DNA from 3 places in the Methylobacterium sp. WL12 genome. Region 1 is predicted to be linked to each of the others. Evidence: riboswitches for the same ligand, from Rfam matches in the RefSeq annotation. Region 1 holds a riboswitch; each other region holds the start of a gene.
What was found. A riboswitch is a leader RNA that binds a small molecule or an ion and turns the genes downstream of it on or off. The one in region 1 is predicted to bind cobalamin.
Positions count from the first base shown of each region.

Region 1 (4,154 bases):
TCTATAACACGTTTTCGGCTTGCTCAACGATCCGTGACCGCCGATGACACTGGTATTGCGCTAGTCCGAGCGCGCGCCAGCGTGATCCATGTCCCACCGCTTCTCGCTCCTTCCCGTCCTTCTCACCACCACCGTCCTTGTCGGTCCCGTGGTGGCACAAGATGGCACGGTTCAACTCAACGAGATCTCGGTCGATGCAGTGGGGCCCAGCGCTTCCGTCGCGGCATCGGCCGGCTCCGGCGGCCTCAACGTCAGCGCTGGTGACGCTGGCACGGCCGCCACCAGTGGCGGCGGTGGCGGCCCTTCTGGGATCACCGGCTACACGGCCCGTGTCTCCACAGCCGCCACCAAGACCAACACCCCGCTGATCGAGGCCCCGCAGTCGGTCTCGGTGGTGACCCGAGAGCAGCTCAACGACCGCAACGTTCAGAGCTTCACCGACGCGGTCAACTACGTCCCGGGCGCCATATCTTCTCGATCAGGCTTCGATCCACGGTTCGACCAGGTTTTCATCCGCGGCTTCGACGTGCTCACCAACCAGGGCATCTACCGCGACGGCCTGCGCGTGATCGGCAGCGGCTTCGCCTACCCGAAGAGCGAGCCTTACGGCGCGGAGGCGCTCACCATCCTGCGCGGCCCCGCCTCCGGTCTCTATGGCCTAGGCTCGCCAGGCGGCATCCTCGATATCACGAGCAAGCGGCCCGTCTTCGTACCGTTTGGAGAAGTGCAGTTCCAAGCCGGGAGCTTTGGACGCTTCCAGGGCAACTTCGACGTCGGCGGTCCGATCGAGGGTTCAGATGGCACGATGGCCTACCGCCTCACCGGCGTGCGCCGCGAGGCGGGCACCTTCATCGGTCTCGGCACGAACGACGACCAGCTCAACATCGCGCCCGCCTTCACCTGGAAGCCGTCAGCCGATACCACATTCACGTTTCTGAGTGAGTTCCAGGTCACCAACACGCCGGCGGCGACGTTCTTCTACAATGACCCGGGCTTCCGAGTATCCAAGTTCTACCAGGGTGATCCACGCTTCATCGGCCTCGATCAGACCCAGTATCGGGTCGGCTACGCCTTCGAGCATTTCTTCACGCCCGACCTCGTCTTCCGCCAGAATTTTCGCCACTACGGACTGTTCCTTAGCGGGAAGTACGTCGATATCAACAACATCAACGACGCGCGGACGATCGGCACGCGCGACACCGGCTATATCCGCGAGGGTCTGGTGCAGCAGACGCTGGACAACCAGCTGGAAGCACGCTTCGCCACTGGCCCAGTCGCCCACACCGTGGTCGGGGGCGTCGACTACGCCCGGTACAGCCTCAGCCAGCGCCTCGGCTTCGGCCTAGCCCCGGACCTCAACCTCGTCACGCGCAACTACGGCCAGCAGTTCATCGCGACGCCGCCCCTCGGGGCCGCCTCGCGCCAGACCCAGGATCAGGTGGGCGTCTACCTGCAGGACCAGGCCAAGTTCGGCGACTTCATCCTGACCGTAAACGGGCGCCACGACTGGGTCTTCCAGGACAACTACGCGACGCCCGACAGCGCGGTCTCACGCCAGGACAACAGCGCCTTCACCGGCCGCGTCGGCCTCGGGTACGTCCTGGCGCCCGGGCTCGTTCCGTACGCGAGCTATGCCACGACCTTTACCCCGCAGGTCGGCCAGGATCGGAACGGACAAGCGTTCAAGCCGGCCACCGGCGACCAGATCGAGGCGGGCGTGAAGTACCTGATCCCCGGCACCAACATCCAGACGGCGTTCGCCGGGTTCGACATCAACCAGTCGAGCATCCTGATCCCTGACGCGAGCAACATTGCGTTCCAGACGGCTGGCGGCGCCGTACGCTCGAAGGGCTTCGAGGCCGAGGCGACCGCCAATCTCGCGCCCGGTACGAACCTGACCATCGCCTACACGCACGTCGACATCCGGTTCGTGAACTCAACCTCGTTTACCGGCGACTCCCTCAACGGGAACCGCGTCTCCGGCATCCCCAGCGATACCTACGCGTCGTTCCTGACTTATGCCTTCCCGCTATCTTCAGCCCTGCGTGGGCTGCAGTTCGGCGGCGGCATTCGCTACATCGGATCCAGCTACGCGGATGATCAGAACACCGTCCGCAATACCGCCGTGACGCTCTACGACGCCCTCGTTGCCTACGACTTCGCCGCGCTCGATCCGAAGTACAAGGGCTTCCGGGCGCAGATCAACGGCTACAACATCTTCAACCGGAGCTACACGACCTGTTCGTTCGCCTTCTGCAACTTCAACCAGCCAGCGACCGTTATTGGCAGCCTCATCTATCGTTGGTAAGATAGAGAACCTCAGGCCGAAAATCGACTGTCAGAGAGGCTTCGAAGGGTAAGGGGCGGCAGTTGGCTCAATCCCCGGAAGTGGCCATTCGAAAACAGCGAGGCCACGGATCCCATCTGTCACAGCGAGGCCACACAAGCCGCCGATTTTGTTCATGGCGTTGACGAGGCTTGTCAGAGCATCCGATGGTGACAGCGACGGTTCCTTTCCGGAGGATCAAAAGGGAACGCGGTGAGGGCCTTGGCCCGAGGCCGTGGCTGCCCCCGCAACTGTAAGCGGCGAGCCCATCATCAACACGTCACTGGGTCCTCGGGCCTGGGAAGACGATGAGAGGGCGGTGACCCGCGAGCCAGGAGACCTGCCGTCAGTCGTGGTCACACGCGAAACGCATCGGGCGGGGTGTCCTGGTGGGTGTCGAGGCGTTCGGCTGTCCTAACGGCAGGCAAGCGCCCAGGCCTCGTTCGCGGTGACGTGCCACAGACGTCGCCCGAGGCCCCGTGTCCGCCATTCGCTTTTCTTCGAGCCTACGCACCATCCTGCTCGCCACCTATGCCGGCATCCTGTCGCACGCGGCCCTATCGCAACCGGCGCTGAACCTCGCAGAGGCCAATCTCGACGAGATCTCGGTCACGGCCGAGACGACCACACCGGTCGCGAACAGTGCCGGGCCAGCAGCCAGCGCCGGCTACGTCGGCGGCACCACCGGCGTCGGCGGCACCCTGCGTACGGTGAATTCGGCCAGCGCCGGGACGATCTCAGGCGCCGAGATCAACAGCCGCCCGATCACCCGCCCGGGCGAGGTGCTGGAGTCGGTGCCGGGCCTGATCGTCACGCAGCACTCGGGCGAGGGCAAAGCCAACCAGTTCTTCCTGCGCGGCTTCAACCTCGACCACGGCACCGACATCGCGATCGACGTCGACGGGATGCCCGTGAACATGCGCACCCACGCCCACGGCCAGGGCTACGCCGACATCAACTTCCTGATCCCCGAGCTCGTCGGCGCGGTGGAGTTCCACAAGGGGCCGTACTTCGTGCGCGACGGCGACTTCGCCTCGGCCGGCTCGGTGCGGATCGACTACCTCGACACCGTCGCGAAGTCCGTCGCGCTGACCTCGTTCGGCTCCTTCGGCTACGCGCGGGCGCTGACCATCGCCTCGGCGCCGCTCGGCCAGGGCAACCTGCTGGTGGCCGGCGAGGCGCAAGTCTACGACGGCCCCTGGGACGTACCGGACGCGCTTCGCAAGGTGAACGGCGTCGTGCGCTACAGCCAGGGCACGGCGCTCGACGGGTTCTCGGTTACCGGCATGGCCTATGCCAGCCGCTGGACCGCGACCAACCAGATCGCCTCACGTGCGGTCTCGGAAGGCCTGATCGGCCGTTTCGGCACCCTGAACCCCACCGACGGCGGAGACTCGTCGCGCTTCTCGCTCTCGGGCCGCTGGAGCATGACCGACGACACCGGCATCACGCGGGCCTCGGCCTACGTGATCCGCCAGCAGCTCAACCTGTTCAACGACTTCACCTACTTCCTCAACGACCCGGTCGCCGGCGACCAGTTCCACCAGCTCGACCAGCGCATCCTCGGGGGCGGCGAAGTGAGCCACGTCTTCCAGGGCGCGCTGTTCGGGTTGCCGATGGAGAACGAGGTCGGCGTGCAGACCCGCACCGATTCGATCCGGGTCGGGCTGTTCAACACCACGAACCGCCAGTTCCGCTCCGGCGTCCTCGACGACCGGGTGCTGGAGGCGAGCGGAGCGTTCTACTACGACAACCGCGTGCGCTGGACCGACTGGCTGCGCACCAGCGTGGGCTTCCGCGCCGACGCCTACTACGCCGACGTGGTCTC
Region 1 is NZ_VRUW01000044.1:25,072-29,225, forward strand. It holds gene FV226_RS16540 (TonB-dependent siderophore receptor) at 89-2,308, shown strand; cobalamin riboswitch at 2,490-2,689, shown strand; gene FV226_RS16545 (TonB-dependent receptor) at 2,929-4,154, shown strand, end outside.

Region 2 (4,154 bases), on a different contig from region 1:
CCCACAAGCACCTGGAGCGGGCACCGCCGGACAAGCCCAGGGTCGAGATCCTGATCGAGGCGGCAAGCGAGGTCGGGCCGTCGCTGTTCTTCTCGCTCCTCATCATCACCGTGAGCTTCCTGCCGATCTTCACCCTTGAAAGCCAGGAGGGGCGCCTATTCGGTCCGCTGGCCTTCACCAAGACGTTCGCGATGGCGGCGGCGGCGGTGCTGTCCCTGACCCTCGTCCCCGCGCTGATGGTGCTGTTCGTCCGCGGGCGGATCATCCCCGAGCACCGCAACCCGGTGAACAGACTCCTGATCTGGATCTACCGACCGCTCATCGCAGGCGTCCTGCGGGCGCGGGTGCTCACCATCCTGTTGGCCCTCGTCGTCCTGGCGGCGACGGCATGGCCGGCGAGCCGGCTCGGCTCCGAGTTCATGCCCGACCTCGACGAGGGCACCTTGATGTACATGCCGACCACGCTGCCGGGCATCTCGGTGACCAAGGCCGGGGACCTGCTCGCCACCCAGGACAGGATCATCAAGTCGTTCCCCGAGGTCGCCTCGGTCTACGGCAAGGCCGGTCGGGCCAACACCGCGACCGACCCGGCGCCGTCCGAGATGTTCGAGACCATCGTCAACCTGAAGCCGAAGGCGGAGTGGCGACCCGGGGTCACGACGGCGAGCCTGAAGGCCGAGATGGACGCCGCGCTTCAGTTCCCCGGGGTCTCGAATGCCTGGACCCAGCCGATCCGCGCCCGCATCGACATGCTCTCGACCGGCATCCGTACGCCGGTCGGGATCAAGGTGCTGGGGACGGACCTTTCCGAGATGGAGAAGGTCGCCCGCCAGGTCGAGGCGGTGGTGAAGGCGGTGCCGGGCACGTCGAGCGCCTACGCCGAACGGGTGCAGGGCGGCTACTTCCTCGACATCACCCCCGACCGCGAGGCGCTGGGCCGGTACGGGCTGACCGTCGGCGACGTGCAGGACGTGATCGGGATGGCGCTCGGCGGCGAGAGCGTCACCAACACCGTCGAGGGCCGCGAGCGCTACACCGTCAATGTGCGCTACCCGCGCGCCTTCCGCTCCGACCCGCGCTCCATCGCCTCCGAGGTTCAGGTGCCGATCCCGGGTGGGGGCACGGTACCGCTCGGTGAGGTCGCCAAGGTTCAGTTGAACCGTGGCCCGACCCAGATCCGGACCGAGAACGGGCAACTCGCGGTCTTCATCTACGTCGACGTCGCCGGTCGCGACCTCGGGGGCTACGTCGCCGAGGCGCGGGCGGCGGTCGCCAAAGAGGTGAGCCTGCCGCAGGGTACCCTCGTGCAGTGGAGCGGTCAGGTCGAGTACCTCGACCGGGCGACGGCCCGGCTCAAGGTCGTGGTGCCGCTGACGCTGCTGATCGTGTTCCTGCTGCTGTACCTCAACTTCCGTCGACTGACCGAGACCCTGATCGTGATGCTGTCGCTGCCGTTCGCGCTCGTCGGCGGGGTCTGGCTGATGTGGTGGATGGGCTTCAACCTGTCGGTGGCGGTGGCCGTCGGCTTCATAGCACTGGCAGGCGTCGCGGCCGAGACCGGGGTGATCATGCTGGTCTACCTCGATCATGCGCTGGCCGAGATCCGGGCCGGATGCGACCGCGCCGGACGGGCACTCACCCGTGCCGACCTGCGGAGGGCCATCATGATCGGCGCGGTGGAGCGGGTGCGTCCGAAGATGATGACGGTGGTCGCCATCATGGCCGGGCTCCTGCCGATCCTGTGGAGCACCGGATCGGGCTCTGAGGTTATGCAGCGGATCGCGGTCCCCATGATCGGCGGCATGGTCTCGTCGACCGTCCTGACCCTCGTGGTGATCCCGGCGGTCTACGGCCTGGTGAAGGGCTGGGGACTGCCGCGGTCCGAACCGAATGCCATCGACCCCGAGGCCCGACTTGTAACGTTATGAACACACAGGGCGGAAAACCCCGAAGCGACATTGACGCTGGGCCATTCCCTCAGGTCCTGTATGTCCGACGGTTCCTCCCCGGAGGATCAAAAGGGAACGCGGTGAGGATGAGGTCCGAAAGGGCCTTCCCGAAGCCGCGGCTGCCCCCGCAACTGTAAGCGGCGAGCCCATCATCAACACGTCACTGGGTCTTCGGGCCTGGGAAGACGATGAGAGGGCGGTGACCCGCGAGCCAGGAGACCTGCCGTCAGTCGTGGTCACACGCGAAACGCATCGGGCGGGGTGTCCTGATGGGTGTCGAGGCGCCCGGCTGCCCTAACGGCAGGCAAGCGCCCAGGCCTCGTTCGCGGTGACGTGCCACAGACGTCGCCCGAGGCTTGTCCCGTGTCCTTTCCTTCCCGAACCGCGTGCTTGCGCACGCTCGCGCTCGCCTGCGCCGCCCTTTCCGGTCCCGTGCTCGCGCAACAGGCCGCCGCCCCCTTCGCCGATGTCCCGCGCGGGGCCGAGGCGGCCGTCACGCTCTCCGAGCTTTCCGTCTCCGCCACCGGCGTGCCGACGCCCGTCGACCAGGTCGGATCAAGCGTCACCGTGCTCACCGCCGCCACCCTGGAGGCCCAGCAGCGCCGCACCGTCCCGGATGCCCTCCAGCAGGTACCGGGCCTCAACGTCGTGCAGACCGGCGGCCCGGGCGGTCAGACCTCGGTGTTCATTCGCGGCTCGAACTCGAACCACGTGAAGGTGCTCATCGACGGCATCGACGCGACCGACCCGTCGAACCCGAACGGCTCCTTCGACTTCGGGCAACTCCTGACCGACGACCTCTCCCGCATCGAGGTGCTCAGGGGTCCCCAGAGCGGCCTCTATGGCAGCGACGCCATTGGAGGCGTGATCTCCTTCACGACGAAGCGTGGCGAGGGACCGGCCAGGGCCACCGCGCGGATCGAGGGCGGCTCGTTCGGTACCTTCAACCAAAGCGGCAGGATCAGCGGGTCGGAGGACGGCTTCGACTATTCGGTCTCGATCCAGCACTTCCGTGCGGCCGCGACACCGGTGACGCCGCCGAACCTCGTCCCGTTCGGCCGGGCGATCCATCCGAATTTTTACGACAACGAGACCGTCTCGGCGAAGTTCGGCTACCAGTTCACCGACACCTTCCGTATCAACTCGGTGACGCGCTTCATCAATTCTCGCCTCCTATTCACGGGCACCGACTACAGCACCTTCCCAGCCTTCCCGGCGGCGTTCCGGAGTGCCGCCGACGTGCAGCAGGTCTTCACCCGAAACGAGGCCGAATGGACGCCGTTCGCCGGCTTCCACAACCTCTTCGCCATCAACTACTCGAACCTGTTCAACAGACAGCAGGGGCCCCTCGACCCCCTTGCAACGCCGGACGCGACGACGGGCCTGGGTCAGCGCACGCGCTACGAGTACCGCGGGGACTACCAGCTCTCGCCCGGCAATCTGATCCTGTTCGGCGCGCAGCGTGACGACGAGAGCCTGTCGACCACCGACCCGAGCCCGTTCGGGGCCGGCAACCTGCGGGCGAGGAACGGCAACACGGCCGGCTACGGGGAGGTGCAGCTAACGCCCTTCGAGCGGGCGGCGTTCGTGGCCAACATCCGCCACGACGAGAATGACGCCTTCGGGCCGGCCACCACTTTCCGCGTCGCGCCGAGCTACATCCTGCCCTTCACCGAGACCCGGATCAAAGGTAGCGTCGGCACCGGCTTCAAGGCGCCGACCCTGAGCCAGCTGTTCCAGAGCTTCCCGGCCTCGAACTTCTTCGCCAACCCGAACCTCAGGCCTGAGGAGAGCCTCGGCTACGACGCCGGCATCGAGCAGCCCCTGGGGGACCGCGTCCTCGTCGGCGCGACTTACTACGCCAACGACTTCAAGAACCTCATCACCTCGAACGCGACGTTCACCTCGAACGAGAACGTCGGCCGGGCCGAATCGTACGGGGCGGAAGCCTTCGTCGCTGTCCGGTTCTCCGATACCCTTACGAGCCGGGTCGACTACACCAACACGGTGACCAAGAACGAGATCACCCACCAGGAGCTCCTGCGACGGCCCCGCCACAAGGGCAGCGCGACAGCCTTTTGGACCCCCCTCCCGGGCCTGACCGTCAGCGGGACCGTGATCGTGCTCGGCCACTTCGTCGACGGCAACCGCGACTTCTCGGTGGCCCGGCTCAAGAACCCGGGCTTTACCCTGGTCAACTTCGCG
Region 2 is NZ_VRUW01000083.1:10,606-14,759, forward strand. It holds gene FV226_RS22320 (CusA/CzcA family heavy metal efflux RND transporter) at 1-1,928, shown strand, start outside; cobalamin riboswitch at 1,980-2,192, shown strand; gene FV226_RS22325 (TonB-dependent receptor) at 2,340-4,154, shown strand, end outside.
Region 2: linked by a shared signal. The riboswitch ahead of FV226_RS22325 (TonB-dependent receptor) and the one ahead of FV226_RS16545 (TonB-dependent receptor) in region 1 are both predicted to bind cobalamin.

Region 3 (4,154 bases), on a different contig from region 1:
ACGCGCACCGGCGGATGTACCGGCCCTGGGGCTGGTACCAGCGCGTCGACATCGGCGAGCGCTTCCAGGTCAAGCGCATCATGGTGACGCCTGGCGGACGCCTGTCGCTCCAGAAGCACCACCACCGCGCCGAGCATTGGGTGGTGGTGAAGGGCACGGCGGAGGTGACGCTGGGCGAGCGCCTGGTCCTCGTCCACGAGAACGAGGCGGTGTACCTGCCGATCGGCTCGATGCACCGGCTGGCCAACCCCGGCAAGATCCCCCTCGAGCTGATCGAGGTCCAGGTCGGCTCCTACACCGGCGAGGACGACATCATCCGCGTCGAGGACATCTACGGACGGTGAGGCGGCCCCCGCCCGGCGGGCGGCGAAGGCCGCCGCTCAGTCGCGCAGCATCGCGATCCAGGACGAGACCGGATCGACGACGTAGGCCGCGACCGAGGCCGCCCAGGCGCGGGCGCGCGCCGGCAACGAGCGGGCGCCGCGGCCGGATGCGTCGTCGGTGCGCGCGGCCATCAGGGCCGCCACGACGGCGTCCTCGCGCGCCTTGCATTCGTCGAGGGCGTTGCGCTGCGAGCCGGCCCGCCCCTGCGTCGGCGACTGGTGAGCGTAGGCCTCGCGCACGCATCCGCGCCACGCCTGCTCCAGTGCGGCCGGGTCGGCCGGCCGCGGCGCCTCCGCGGCCGCGCCGGGCAGGATAGGCAGGGACAGGAGGGCAGCGAGGGCGAACATCCGCATGCTTGGCGGTATCGCCGATTCGCCCCCGCCTCGGCAAGAACGAAGCGGCAACACGATCGCGTGCCCGCGCGCCGTGTGAGGCGCGGACCCGATTTCGTGCCCCGTCCGCGCACGGCGACCGGCCGCTTAGGGGCGGATTAACCAAACGCGCGCTCAATACGGATCAGTCGCAGTTCTCTCGATCCCCGCACGGCCGAGCCCCTCGGCCGGTCCACCGCCCGCGCTCCGTCGCGGGGGACGGACGGCGCGTGGCCGCGGGCGCCGCCTCAGCCTTCGCGTCCGAGTTCGAGTCCGCATGCCTCATCACATGCCGCATCCCCTGCCGCATCACCTGCGTTCCCACGGCGGCCACGCGCGCCCCGTTCGTCGCCGACGCTCCCGCAGCCATCCGACCCTGCGCAACGCGCTGGCCGGCCTGCTCTGCCTCGTCACCCTCGGGGGCGTGCCGACCGGCGACGGGAAGCACCCGCGATCGCCGGGCGCGAATCTCCAGGCCACGAACCTGCAGGCCACGAACCCGCAGACCCGGAGCGCCGCCTCGACCGCCCTCGCGGCCCTGTTCGATCCCCGTCCGATGATGGGGCCGGACGTGCGCGCGAACCTTCGCGGCATCCCCCTCGGCACTGCGTTCGCCCCGACCGCCTCTCTCGCTCCGTCCCTCGCCCAGCCGGTGGCGGGCGTCGCGGCGGTGGAGCCCGCCGCGACGCCCGCCACCGGGGCGGAGATCGTGCGGCAGGCCGAGGTCGCAAGCCAGGCGCAGCGCCCGCGTGAGATCCGAGTCCTCCGCCAGGCGCAGATCATGCCGCTGCCGATGGCGCGCCCGGCGGATCTGATCGCCGCCCCCGTGCCGCAGCGCCTCGCCCTGCGCCGGGCGCCGCGCCGGGTGCCCGAGGCGGCGCCGGCGCCCACCGCCGAGACGCCGTCGTTCTTCGAGGAGCTGTTCGCCGCGCGCAAGGAATCCGGCCCGGCCCTGGCCTACGCCGCCCTGGAGAGCCCCGGTCTCGACCGGTCGCGCGGCCGCCTGTTCCCCAGCCCCGACGCGGGCGCCGGCACGGCGATCTACGACATCAGCGCCCGCACCGTCCGCCTGCCCGGCGGCGAGGTGCTGGAAGCTCATTCCGGTCTCGGCGCCAGCATGGACCACCCGGACTTCGTGCACCTGCGGATGCGCGGCTCGACCCCGCCGGGCACCTACGACCTCACCGAGCGCGAGGCTTTGTTCCACGGCGTCCGGGCGATCCGCCTCAACCCGGTGGGCGGGTCTGCCGCCATCCACGGCCGCGACGGCCTGCTCGCCCACACCTACATGCTCGGGCCGAGCGGCGCCTCGAACGGCTGCGTGTCGTTCCGCAACTACGACCGCTTCCTGCAGGCGTTCCTGCGCGGCGAGGTCCGGCGCCTCGTAGTGGTCGCCGGCCGCGGCGACGGCCCGGCCCGGTTCGCAGCGAGCCGCTAGGGCGTTCCGAAGCAAGGCGGAGACCGGCTCGCATGATGGCCACGCGACCGCGCAGCAGGTGAACGCGGCGTCGCGGATCGGCCACACCCGGCGACGCGCTGCGAAAGCCGGATTGACGCGCAGTCCGCGCCCGACGCAACCTGTGCGCGAGGGTTCCTCATCGAGGATCAAAAGGGAACGCGGTGGGAGGGAGCCTGGAAGGGCCTTCGTCGAAGCCGCGGCTGCCCCCGCAACTGTAAGCGGCGAGCCTTCCACCAACGAACGTCACTGGATGCGCCGCATCCGGGAAGACGGTGGCGGGCGACGACCCGCGAGCCAGGAGACCTGCCCTCGGTCGTGGTCACACGCGAAGCGCGTCGGGCGGGGTGCCCCGGCGGGTGTCGAAGCCTCATGCCGTCGGAGGGACGGCGCGGGGGATCGGCCTCGTTCGCGGTGACGTGCCACGTCGCGTCGCCCGAGGTCCCGTGTCCGTATCCCGTTTCGCTCCGCGCCTGCGCACCCTTCTGCTCGTCGTCGGCGCAGCCGTCCCGCCACAAGCCGTCCTGATGCGGTCCGCCCTGTCTCAGCCGGGCGTGGCCGAGGCCAACCTCGACGAGATCTCGGTCACGGCCGAGACCGTCGCTCCGGCCGCGACCGGCCCGGGGCCGGCGGCGAGCGCCGGCTACGTCGGCGGCACCACCGGCGTCGGCGGCACCCTCCGGTCGGTGGATGCCGCGAGCGCCGGGGTGATCTCCGGCGCCGAGATCAACAGCCGCCCGATCACCCGGCCGGGCGAGGTCCTCGAATCCGTGCCCGGCCTGATCGTCACGCAGCACTCGGGCGAGGGCAAGGCCAACCAGTTCTTCCTGCGCGGCTTCAACCTCGACCACGGCACCGACATCGCGATCGACGTCGACGGGATGCCGGTGAACATGCGCACCCACGCCCACGGCCAGGGCTACGCCGACATCAACTTCCTGATCCCCGAACTCGTCGGCGCGGTGGAGTACCACAAGGGGCCGTACTTCGTCCGCGACGGCGACTTCGCCTCCGCCGGCTCGGTGCGGATCGACTACCTCGACACCGTCGCGAAGAACGTTGCGCTGACCTCGTTCGGCTCGTTCGGCTACGCGCGGGCGCTGACCATCGCCTCGGCGCCGCTCGGCCAGGGCAACCTGCTGGTGGCCGGCGAGGCGCAGGTCTACGACGGCCCGTGGGACGTGCCGGACGCCCTGCGCAAGCTCAACGGCGTCGTGCGCTACAGCCAGGGCACGGCGCTCGACGGGTTCTCCGTCACCGGCATGGCCTATGCCAGCCGCTGGACCGCGACCAACCAGATCGCGTCGCGCGCTGTCGCGGACGGGATCGTCGGCCGGTTCGGCACCCTGAACCCGGCCGACGGCGGCGACAGTTCACGCTTCTCGCTCTCGGGCCGCTGGAGCATGACCGACGACACCGGCATCACGCGGGCCTCGGCCTACGTGATCCGCCAGCAGCTCAACCTGTTCAACGACTTCACCTACTTCCTCAACGACCCGGTCGCCGGCGACCAGTTCCACCAGCTCGACCAGCGCATCCTCGGCGGTGGCGCGGCGAGCCACGTGTTCCAGGGCGCGCTCTTCGGACTGCCGATGGAGAATGAAATCGGCGTGCAGACCCGCACAGATTCGATCCGCGTCGGGCTGTTCAACACCGTGAACCGCCAGTTCCGCGCGGGCGTCCTCGACGACCGGGTGCTGGAGGCGAGCGGGGCGTTCTTCTACGACAACCGCGTGCGCTGGACCGACTGGCTGCGCACCAGCGTGGGCTTTCGCGCCGACGGCTACTACGCCGACGTGGTCTCCGACACGGCGGCCAACAGCGGCAAGGCGCGGGACGGCGTCGTCAACCCGAAGCTCGGGCTGGTGCTGGGGCCGTGGGCCGACACCGAGCTCTACCTGAACTACGGCGGCGGCTTCCACTCGAACGACGTGCGCGGCGTC
Region 3 is NZ_VRUW01000072.1:1,112-5,265, reverse strand. It holds gene FV226_RS20815 (mannose-1-phosphate guanylyltransferase/mannose-6-phosphate isomerase) at 1-344, shown strand, start outside; gene FV226_RS20810 (hypothetical protein) at 381-737, opposite strand; gene FV226_RS20805 (DUF2778 domain-containing protein) at 1,033-2,193, shown strand; cobalamin riboswitch at 2,327-2,540, shown strand; gene FV226_RS20800 (TonB-dependent receptor plug domain-containing protein) at 2,739-4,154, shown strand, end outside.
Region 3: linked by a shared signal. The riboswitch ahead of FV226_RS20800 (TonB-dependent receptor plug domain-containing protein) and the one ahead of FV226_RS16545 (TonB-dependent receptor) in region 1 are both predicted to bind cobalamin.